Regions from separate parts of the Pseudomonas sp. GW821-FHT01E10 genome, predicted to be linked through region 2. Evidence: predicted binding sites of a transcription regulator. Region 2 holds the regulator's gene; each other region holds the start of a gene.
What was found. Region 2 encodes sigma-54, which starts transcription at its own class of promoters, with help from an activator protein. Its sites were predicted from a motif close to ANTGGCATNNANNTTGCTNT; they were not measured.
Positions count from the first base shown of each region.

Region 1: the regulator sigma-54 is predicted to act here: its motif matches at 1,946-1,965, upstream of nirB (nitrite reductase large subunit NirB).
Region 3: the regulator sigma-54 is predicted to act here: its motif matches at 1,868-1,887, upstream of flgB (flagellar basal body rod protein FlgB).

Region 1 is NZ_JBWKWT010000001.1:328,028-331,274, forward strand. Features, by position in the region: gene nirB (nitrite reductase large subunit NirB) at 1-1,737, opposite strand, end outside; gene AC07V0_RS01545 (SCO family protein) at 2,601-3,206, shown strand; gene AC07V0_RS01550 (copper chaperone PCu(A)C) at 3,206-3,247, shown strand, end outside.
Region 2 is NZ_JBWKWT010000003.1:25,532-28,778, forward strand. Features, by position in the region: gene ptsN (PTS IIA-like nitrogen regulatory protein PtsN) at 1-93, opposite strand, end outside; gene hpf (ribosome hibernation-promoting factor, HPF/YfiA family) at 106-414, opposite strand; gene AC07V0_RS06590 (RNA polymerase factor sigma-54) at 489-1,982, opposite strand; gene lptB (LPS export ABC transporter ATP-binding protein) at 2,167-2,892, opposite strand; gene lptA (lipopolysaccharide transport periplasmic protein LptA) at 2,892-3,247, opposite strand, start outside.
Region 3 is NZ_JBWKWT010000021.1:65,915-69,161, forward strand. Features, by position in the region: gene flgE (flagellar hook protein FlgE) at 1-200, opposite strand, end outside; gene flgD (flagellar hook assembly protein FlgD) at 232-954, opposite strand; gene flgC (flagellar basal body rod protein FlgC) at 971-1,414, opposite strand; gene flgB (flagellar basal body rod protein FlgB) at 1,418-1,825, opposite strand; gene cheR (protein-glutamate O-methyltransferase CheR) at 2,188-3,015, opposite strand; gene AC07V0_RS25680 (chemotaxis protein CheV) at 3,062-3,247, opposite strand, start outside.

The sequences.
Region 1 (3,247 bases), on a different contig from region 2:
GCCAGCAATGCGCGGCACGACCGAATAGGTGCCGTTTTTCTGCATGTTGGCCATGAAGGTATCGTTGGTGTCCTGCAACGGCACCAGCGAGGCGTCCATGATCGGCTGGTTCCAGCACGAGGCGAGGATCGAGCCCACTGCCGGTTTGCACACGTCGCAACCGGTGTGTCCACGGCCGTGCTTGGCCAGCAGCTCTTCGAAAGTGATCACCCCTTCTACCCGCACCAGCGCATAAAGCTCCTGACGGGTGTAGGCGAAGTGTTCGCACAGGCTCTTGTCGACGCTGACGCCACGGGCAATCAGTTCATGCTCGAAGACTTGCTTGAGCAGCCCCGCGCAACCGCCGCAACCGGTGCACGCCTTGGTCTGCGACTTGAGCAGGCCCAGGTCGGTGCAGCCGCCATCGATGGCCGAGCAGATCGAGCCCTTGGTGACGTTATGGCACGAGCACACCGTTGCCGACTCGGGCAACGCGCCCGGGCCCAGGGTTGGCGCGCCGGCGGACGACGGCAGAATCAGGCTGGCCGGTTCCGACGGCAAGGCAATGCCGTTCTGCATGTATTGCAGCAAGGTGTCGTAATAGCTGTTGTCGCCGACCAACACTGCGCCAAGTACACGCTTGCTGTCGGCATCCACCACCAGGCGGCGATAGCTGGCCGTCGCTTCATCGATGAACTGATAACTGCGCGCGCCCGGTGTCTGCGCATGGGCATCGCCGATGGAGCCGACGTCAACCCCGAGCAGTTTGAGCTTGGTCGACATGTCGGCGCCCTGGAACGGCTCGGCGGCTTGATTGCACAGCAGCGACGCCACGCCACGGGCCATCTGGTAACCGGGGGCGACCAGGCCGAAGAGGCTGCCATTCCAGGCGGCACACTCGCCGATGGCGTAGATGTTCGGGTCGCTGGTCAGGCACTGGTCGTCGATCACCACGCCGCCGCGAGGACCAATGTCCAGCGCGCATTGGCGGGCCAATGCATCTTGCGCACGGATGCCGGCGGAGAACACGACCAGGTCGGCTTCAAGAAATTCGTCGTTGGCAAAATTCATCCGGTAGCAGTACTGCTCGCCGGCACTGATCGACTGCGTGCCACGGGACAGGTGCACACCCACACCGAGCCGCTCGATTTGCGCCTTCAGCGCCAGACCGCCCTGCTCGTCCAGCTGCACCGGCATCAGGCGCGGGGCGAATTCCACCACATGGGCTTCCAGGCCCAGGCTTTTCAGGGCGTTGGCGGCCTCCAGACCGAGCAGGCCACCGCCAACCACCACGCCACGCCGGGCATTGGCCGCCGCAGCACGAATCGCGTCGAGGTCTTCAAGAGTGCGATACACCAGGCGCGAGTCGCCTTCGGCACCTTCAATAGGTGGCACGAAAGGATAAGAGCCGGTGGCCAGAACCAGTTTGTCGTAGGCGACGCAACCTTGCGCGGTAATCACCTGGCGCCGGGCGCGGTCGATTTCCAGCACCGGCACACCCAAATGCAGGGTGACGCCCGGCGTTTGATACAGGGAGGCTTCGCCCAGGGCCAGCGATTCGGCATCGCGACCGCCGAAATACTCGGACAGATGCACACGATCGTAGGCACGCATCGGCTCTTCGCTGAAGACATGCAGGCGGTAATGGTCGAGGGCGCCGCGCTCGATGAGCTGCTCGACACAATGATGTCCGACCATGCCATTGCCGATCACGATCAGCGTTTGCAGTTTGTTCAATGCGGCAACATTGGAATTCATAGTAAGCACCCAGCCAAAGCCAATCACGGATAAAAAAGCAAAAAAAAACGCCTGAAACCTCTCGGTTTCAGGCGTCTTTGCCTGTTCTTCGCGGTGTTCGACCTGGCGCCTTCGCCTGATCCACCGATGTTGCCCACGACCTGCCCGGCCGGTCGATCTTCGTTGATCGAGTGGGCTGCCCCTCTTTTTCAGATGAGGCTGAAGGGAGAATGCAGCCTTTGTGCCAGTCCGTAGCGCATGACTTCCTCAGTTCTGGAAAACCGCCGGCTGAACGATGGGAGAGTTTGATAAAGACCGCGCCCCGGGCGGGTCTCATCAGGCGCGAGTCAACTTTGCAGCCCCCCGCGAGCGGGTGGGCGGACGTTGGGACTGAAGGAAGGAACAGCTCAGGAAACCGCTTCGCACTGGTGCATGTTGTCAGGCGTGGCTCTTTAAAAGTGCATGCGCTACACCCTGCCGGGCATTTCCCGGTGCCATTCGGGCAAGCGTCAATGCCGATCTGTAGCAGCTGCCGAGCCTGCGAGGCTGCGTTCGGCTGCGCAGCAGTCGTCAAATCAGTAATTGCGGTGTGTCAGGCAGACCGCGTCAGCCGGACTTACGACTGCTGCGCAGCCGAACGCAGCCTCGACAGCTGCTACAGCGAGCTCGTCGCTGCTCAACTTACCGGCCCGGGCAAGCGTTGCCTTCAGCAGCATCGCGTATTTGTATTTTCAGATATATCGAGGCCGCGACCTTTTGGCGCATGCCGCCAAGCCATCGATTAAGCGTCACAGGGCAACAGTTTGTTAACATCCATGCGCTTTTTTTCGTCTGATTGATCAGCCACTGTAGATTCCCGGTCGCTACACAGGATGCTTTTGTTCATGAGTACGTTGTATACCCGTCGCACGGTCCTGCGCGGCATGAGCCTGCTGAGCCTCGGCCTGCTCGCTGGCTGCGATGACAGCAGCAAGCTGTCGTTCAAGTACGGCAAGGACCTCAGTGACAAGATCATGGGGCGTACCTTCAAGCTCAAGGACGCCCAGAGCGAATCCCGGATGCTGACCAGCTATCGGGGCCTGATGCCGATGGTTTTTTTCGGTTTCACCCAATGTCCGGCGGTCTGCCCGACGACGCTGGCCCGTGCGGCACAGGCGAAAAAACTGATGGGCCGCGATGGCGAACGCCTGCAAGTGATCTTCATCACCCTGGACCCCGAGCGCGATACGCCACAGATGCTCGACGCCTACGTCAAGGCCTTCGATCCGAGTTTCGAGGCACTGTACGGTACGCTGGAAGAAACCGCCGCCACCGCCAAGGAGTTCGGTGTGTTCTATGAAAAGATCCCGAGCGGTTCGACCTATACCCTCTCCCACACCGCGACCAGCTTCGTTTTCGACTCCCGAGGCAATTTGCGCCTGGGGCTGTCCGCGTCCCTTACCGCTAAAGAGTGTGCAGAAGACCTGCTCACCGTCATGGAGGTCTGCTGATGACTTCGATTTGCGCACCACGTATTAAACAGCTGGGTATC
Region 2 (3,247 bases):
GTTGGCAATTTGCTCGAGGGCTTTCTTTTTACTGCCGCCCGGCACGTTCACCAGGGAACGGCCGGGGGTCAGGATGCTTTCAAGTCGGATCATGGGTTGGGAGTGTTAACGACCGGTCGCGCCCTGGAGGAGGCTCTGGGTCTTTTCCTTATGCTTTTTGAGTTGTTTATCCAGCTTGTCGGTCAGTGCGTCGATCGCTGCGTACATATCGGTATGTTCCGCGTTAGCGACCACCTCATTGCCGGGAATATGCAGCGTGGCTTCGATTTTCTGCTTGAGCTTCTCGACCGTCATCGTGACCTGCACGTTGGTGATCTTGTCGAAATGCCTCTCTAATCGTTCGAGTTTTTCGCCGATGTAGGTGCGAAGAGGTTCGGTCACTTCCAGTTGGTGTCCACTGATGTTGACTTGCATACAGCTTCTCCTTCGTTGCCAGTGCATAAAGCGGTAGATCCGATGATCTACCACTGGAACGCTGTGGCGTGGCTCTACATCAACCGCTTGCGTTCGCTCGAAGGCGCGATTCCTAGGGATTCGCGGTACTTGGCGACGGTGCGGCGAGCCACCTGAATGCCTTGTGCCTCCAGTAAACCAGCGATCTTGCTGTCACTCAACGGCTTTTTCTGATTTTCCGCGGCAACCAGTTTTTTGATGATCGCGCGGATCGCCGTAGACGAGCATTCACCGCCTTCGGAGGTACTGACGTGGCTGGAAAAAAAGTATTTCAGTTCATAGATGCCCCGTGGGGTATGCATGAATTTTTGCGTGGTCACCCGTGAAATCGTCGATTCGTGCATGCCCACCGCTTCGGCGATGTCATGCAGCACCAGCGGTTTCATGGCCTCGTCGCCGTACTCCAGGAAGCCGCGTTGATGCTCGACGATCTGGGTGGCCACTTTCATCAGGGTTTCGTTGCGGCTTTGCAGGCTCTTGATGAACCAGCGAGCCTCCTGCAACTGATTACGCATGAAGGTGTTGTCAGCGCTGGTATCGGCGCGGCGTACGAAGCCGGCGTATTGGGCGTTGACCCGCAGGCGCGGCACCGACTCCTGGTTCAGTTCCACCAGCCAGCGCTCGTTGTCCTTGCGCACGATCACGTCGGGAACGACGTATTCGGCTTCGGTGGACTCGATTTGCGACCCCGGGCGCGGGTTGAGGCTCTGGACCAGTTCGATCACCTGGCGCAGTTCATCTTCCTTGAGCTTCATACGGCGCATCAGCTGGCTGTAGTCGCGGCTGCCGAGCAGGTCGATGTAATCGGTGACCAGGCGCTTGGCCTCGGTCAGCCAAGGGGTCTTGGCGGGCAGTTGGCGCAGTTGCAGCAGCAGGCATTCACCGAGGTTGCGGGCGCCGATACCGGCGGGCTCGAATTGCTGGATGCGGTGCAGGACGGCTTCGATTTCGTCCAGTTCGATGTCCAGTTCCGGATCGAAGGCCTCGAGGATTTCCTCGAGGGTTTCGTCCAGATAGCCCTGATTGTTGATGCAGTCGATCAGGGTCACGGCGATCAGGCGATCGGTGTCGGACATCGGTGCCAGGTTCAGTTGCCAGAGCAAATGGCTTTGCAGGCTTTCACCGGCCGAAGTACGGGTGGTGAAATCCCACTCGTCGTCATCGTTGCTCGGCAGGCTGCTGGCGCTGGTCTGGTAGACGTCTTCCCAGGCGGTATCGACAGGCAATTCGTTGGGAATGCGCTCGTTCCAGTCGCCTTCCTCAAGGTTATCCACCGTCGGGGCGGTTTCCTGGTAGGAGGGTTCCTGAATGTCGGTGTTGGGTTGCTGTTCGGCTTTGTCGGCCAAGGGGTCTGCGTTATCGAAGTCGTCGCCTTCTTCCTGGCGTTCGAGCATCGGATTGGACTCCAGGGCCTCCTGGATTTCCTGTTGCAGGTCCAGGGTCGACAATTGGAGCAGGCGGATGGCCTGTTGCAGCTGCGGTGTCATCGTCAGCTGCTGGCCCATTCTCAAGACTAGCGATGGTTTCATGGCAGGGGCTTAACACCTTATTCGCCGGCGCACATGCGCCATCCACTACAGGGCGCCGAAGCGCCAAACATAAGCAAATTATATGCCTGAAACTGAAGTGTTTGCCTAGAGCGCTGTAACAATAAAAAACTATTGATTTTTTATTGATATGAGCACCAAGGCGACTGGCCAGGCACCTCAGCGCTTACAGGCGGAACTCATGGCCCAGATACACTTCCTTGACCAGTTCGTTGGCCAGGATGGTGGCGGAGTCGCCTTCAGCGATCAGCTGGCCATCGTTGACGATGTAGGCGGTTTCGCAGATGTCCAGGGTTTCACGGACGTTGTGGTCAGTGATCAGCACGCCAATGCCTTTGGCCTTGAGGTGGTGGATGATCTGCTTGATGTCGCCCACCGAGATCGGGTCCACGCCGGCGAAGGGTTCGTCGAGGAGGATGAATTTCGGGTTGGTGGCCAGTGCCCGGGCGATTTCCACCCGACGGCGTTCACCACCGGACAGGCTCATGCCAAGGCTGTCACGAATGTGGTGGATGTGAAATTCCTGCAGCAGGCTTTCCAGCTCTTTGCGGCGACCGGCCTTGTCGAGCTCCTTGCGGGTCTCGAGGATGGCCATGATATTGTCGGTCACCGACAGCTTGCGGAAGATCGACGCTTCTTGCGGAAGATAGCCGATACCGGCCTTCGCGCGACCGTGCATCGGCTGGTGGCTGACGTCCAGGTCATCGATCAGTACGCGACCCTGATCGGCCTGTACCAGACCCACGATCATGTAAAAACAGGTGGTTTTGCCGGCGCCGTTGGGGCCAAGCAGGCCGACGATCTGGCCGCTGTCGATGGACAGGCTGACGTCACGCACGACCTGGCGGCTCTTGTAGCTCTTGGCCAGATGCTGAGCTTTCAGAGTTGCCATTACTGGGTTTTCTCGTCGGTTTTCTTCTTCGGCTGGATCACCATGTCGATACGCGGACGTGTCTCGGTGACCTTGCTGCCCGTGGCGCGACCGGCGCTGGCGAGTTTCTTGATCGTGTCATAGACGATTTTTTCGCCCTGGGTGACGTTGTTGTCCTTGTCGACAACTTTGGCCTTGTCGATCAGTACGACGCGGTTTTGCGCTGCGTGGTACTGGATGGTTACGCCCCAGCCCTGAACAGGCTTGGTGTCGCCAGCGGTCTGCAGTTGCTCGAAGTAGGCGAGGTTGCCCACCGAGGTCACCACATCGATCTCGCCTGTTGGCGTGCGGGTGATGGTCACGGTGTTGCCCTTAA
Region 3 (3,247 bases), on a different contig from region 2:
TGCTGGGAAACGTTGGCCAGGCGCACGCCGTTACCGATGGTCTTGCTGCCGGTACCCAGGCGAGTGGCCGAGTACACGTCTTCGAATTCTGCACGGGACGATTTGAAACCGGTGGTCGCGACGTTGGCGATGTTGTTGCCGGTCACGTCCAGTTGTTTGTTGGCTGCATAGAGACCGCTAAGGCCGATATTGAAAGACATATTCCACTCCTTTGTGCCGTGTTAGTCGGCTCTATAGACCAATGGTTTGCACTTTGGACAGGGCAACGCTGCCCTGGCCTGCCAGGTTCAGCATCAGCTCACCGCCGGTCTGGCTGATGGTCACGCTGTTGACGGTTGCCGGCAGGTAAGTAACCAGTGAGGTCGCTTTGCCGTCGTAGGTTGCGCTGGCAGAGAAGGAGTACGTGCCGGCCGCGGCGACTGCTCCGGCATCGTTTTTGCCGTCCCAGATGAAACTGGCGTTGCCAGCGCTCTGGCTGCCCATGTCGATGGTGCGGATGGTCTTGCCTTCGGCGTCACTGATTTTGAGCGTAACCGGGTTCGCCGACGCCGGCAGCACAACCGTACCGTTGAGGTTCTTGGAGGTGTCGACCACGGCTTTGCCGGTCTGCGCGATGACCGAACGGCCCACCAGCGAAGAAGCCTGCAGGGCTTGCGACGAGTTGTAGTTGCTGGCAATGCCGCTGACGGTGTCGTTCAGCGTGGTGATGCCTTCCAGACTACTGAACTGCGCCAACTGGGCTACGAACGCGCTGTTGTCCTGAGGATCGAGCGGGTTCTGGTTTTTCAGCTGGGTGACCAGCAGTTGCAGGAACGCATCCTTGCCCAATGCCTTGCTGCCGGTGGCACTGCTGGTCGCCGCGGAAAGACCATCACTGGTGGTCGTGGTCTTGACCGAAGAGTTGGCCAGGACATCCTTGAGGCTTACGCCGCTGGTGGTATCGGTAACACTCATCGAAAGTCGCCCCTTATCACTGACCGAGGGTCAGGACCTTCTGCATCATGGTTTTGGCGGTGTTCATCATTTCAGCGTTGGTCTGGAACGAACGGCTTGCGGAAATCATGTCGGCCATTTCTTCGACGACGTTGACGTTCGGGTAGTAGACGTAGCCCTTGGCATCGGCGGCCGGATGATTCGGCTCGTAGCGCGCTTCAAGGTTGCTCTGGTCTTCGACCACACCCAGCACTTGCACGCCTTGACCGGCCGCGTCCTGGTTCTGGAACAGCGAATCGCTGCCGCCGCTCTGGCCGCCCTGGAACATGGTGGCGAACACCGGGTGACGGGCGCGGTAGGTCTGGTCGATGCTCGACGAAACGGTCTCGGCGTTGGCGATGTTACTGGCAACGGTGTTCAAGCGAGTGGTCTGGGCACTCATGCCGCTACCGGCAATGTTGAAAACACTGGACAGGGACATGAATTACTCTCCGCGCAGGGCTGACACCAGCCCTTTGAATTTACTGTTGAGCAGGGTGAAGCTGGCCTGGAAGTTGACCGCGTTTTCCGCGTAGTTCGACTGTTCCAGTTGGGCATCCACGGTGTTCTGGTCGATCGACGGTTGCATCGGCGTGCGATACATCAGCGACTCGTCGCCATTGCCCAGGCCTTCAGCTTCGATGTGACGGCTGTTGGTCATGCTCAAGGCGAACTTGCCGTTTTTGGTTTTCTCGTTCTGCTCGGCGAGCACTTTCGAGAAGTCCAGATCCCGAGCCTTGTAGTTCGGGGTGTCGGCGTTGGCGATGTTGTTGGCCAGGACTTCAGCACGCTGAGCGCGGAAGCCCAGGGCTTGTTCGTGGATACCGAGCGCTTTATCGAAGCTGATGCTCATGTCGGGAAACCTTCGGGTGACCTGATTTTTCGTAACGTGAACATAGCAAGCGGCGTGCCAATTCAAAAAAGCCCGTAAACCGGGGCTTTGCGAGCAGTAACGAGGCGGCAATGCCAGAAAAGCGGCAACCGATTTCCGCCGCCTGCCGCTTTTCTGCCGCTTTCCCAGGGCAACACCGATCAACTGTAGGAGCGAGGCTTGCCCGCGAAAACGGTGTGCCAGACAACAATCATCATTGACCGCCCCAACGCTTTCGCGGGCAAGCCTCGCTCCTACAGGTATTGGGGTGCCTATGAGAAACAAGCAGGCAAAAAAAACGGGAGCCCCTGAGGACTCCCGTTTTTTTGTATGCCGTCAACGAATCACTTCGCCTGGTAAATGATCCCCGGGCTGCACTGGACCATCTGGTAATGGTCCGGCAAACCGTTCAGCGCTTCGGACGCGCCAAGGAACAGATAACCGCCCGGCTTGAGCGTGCTGTGAATGCGCAACAGGATGTCTTTCTTCACCTCGGCGGAGAAGTAGATCAGCACGTTGCGGCAGAACACGATGTCAAACTTGCCCAGGCTTGCGTAGCTGTCCAGCAAGTTGAACGAGCGAAACTCCACCCGACTCTTGATTGGTGCCTTGATGGCCCAGCGCCCCGGCCCCTTGGGGTCGAAGTAACGCTGAAGGCGCTCGGGCGACAGGCCGCGACCGATGGCCAGGCTGTCGTACTCGCCGGTCTTGCAGTTGGTCAGCATGCTGCCGGACAGGTCGGTGGCAACGATCTGCACGCCCATCTTCAACTGGCCCATGTTGACCCGTTCGAACTCATCGATGGACATCGACAGCGAATACGGTTCCTGACCCGACGAACACGCCGCCGACCAGATCCGCAGGCGCTGACCGGGGCTGGCCTTGATCGCTTCAGGCAATACCTTGTTCTTCAAGACTTCAAACGGATAGGTGTCACGAAACCACAGGGTTTCGTTGGTCGTCATGGCATCCACCACCATCTCGCGCAAACCGCTGCGCGGCTGGGTCTGGATGCGCTGAACCAGCTCACCCAACGATTTGATGCCCTGCTGTTCCATCAGTTTGTTGAGACGGCTCGAGACCAGATATTGCTTGTTTTCACCGAGCAAAATGCCACAGGCTTTTTCCAGGAATACCCGGAACTGTTCGAAATCCAAATTACCCGTAGACAAAGATACCGCCTCTTAAATCGTGTTGACCGCCAGGGGCAGAAGGCCTCTAGCTGTTATCTGCTGCTTTGATCCGGTCGACTACCCGGGATGCCAGGTCATCAGGACGGAACTTGGCCAGGAAGTCATCGGCACCGACCTTCTTGACCATCGCCTGATTGAACACTCCCGACAACGAAGTATGCAGGATGATATGGAGCTTTTGCATGCGCGGATCGGCGCGGATCTCGGCCGT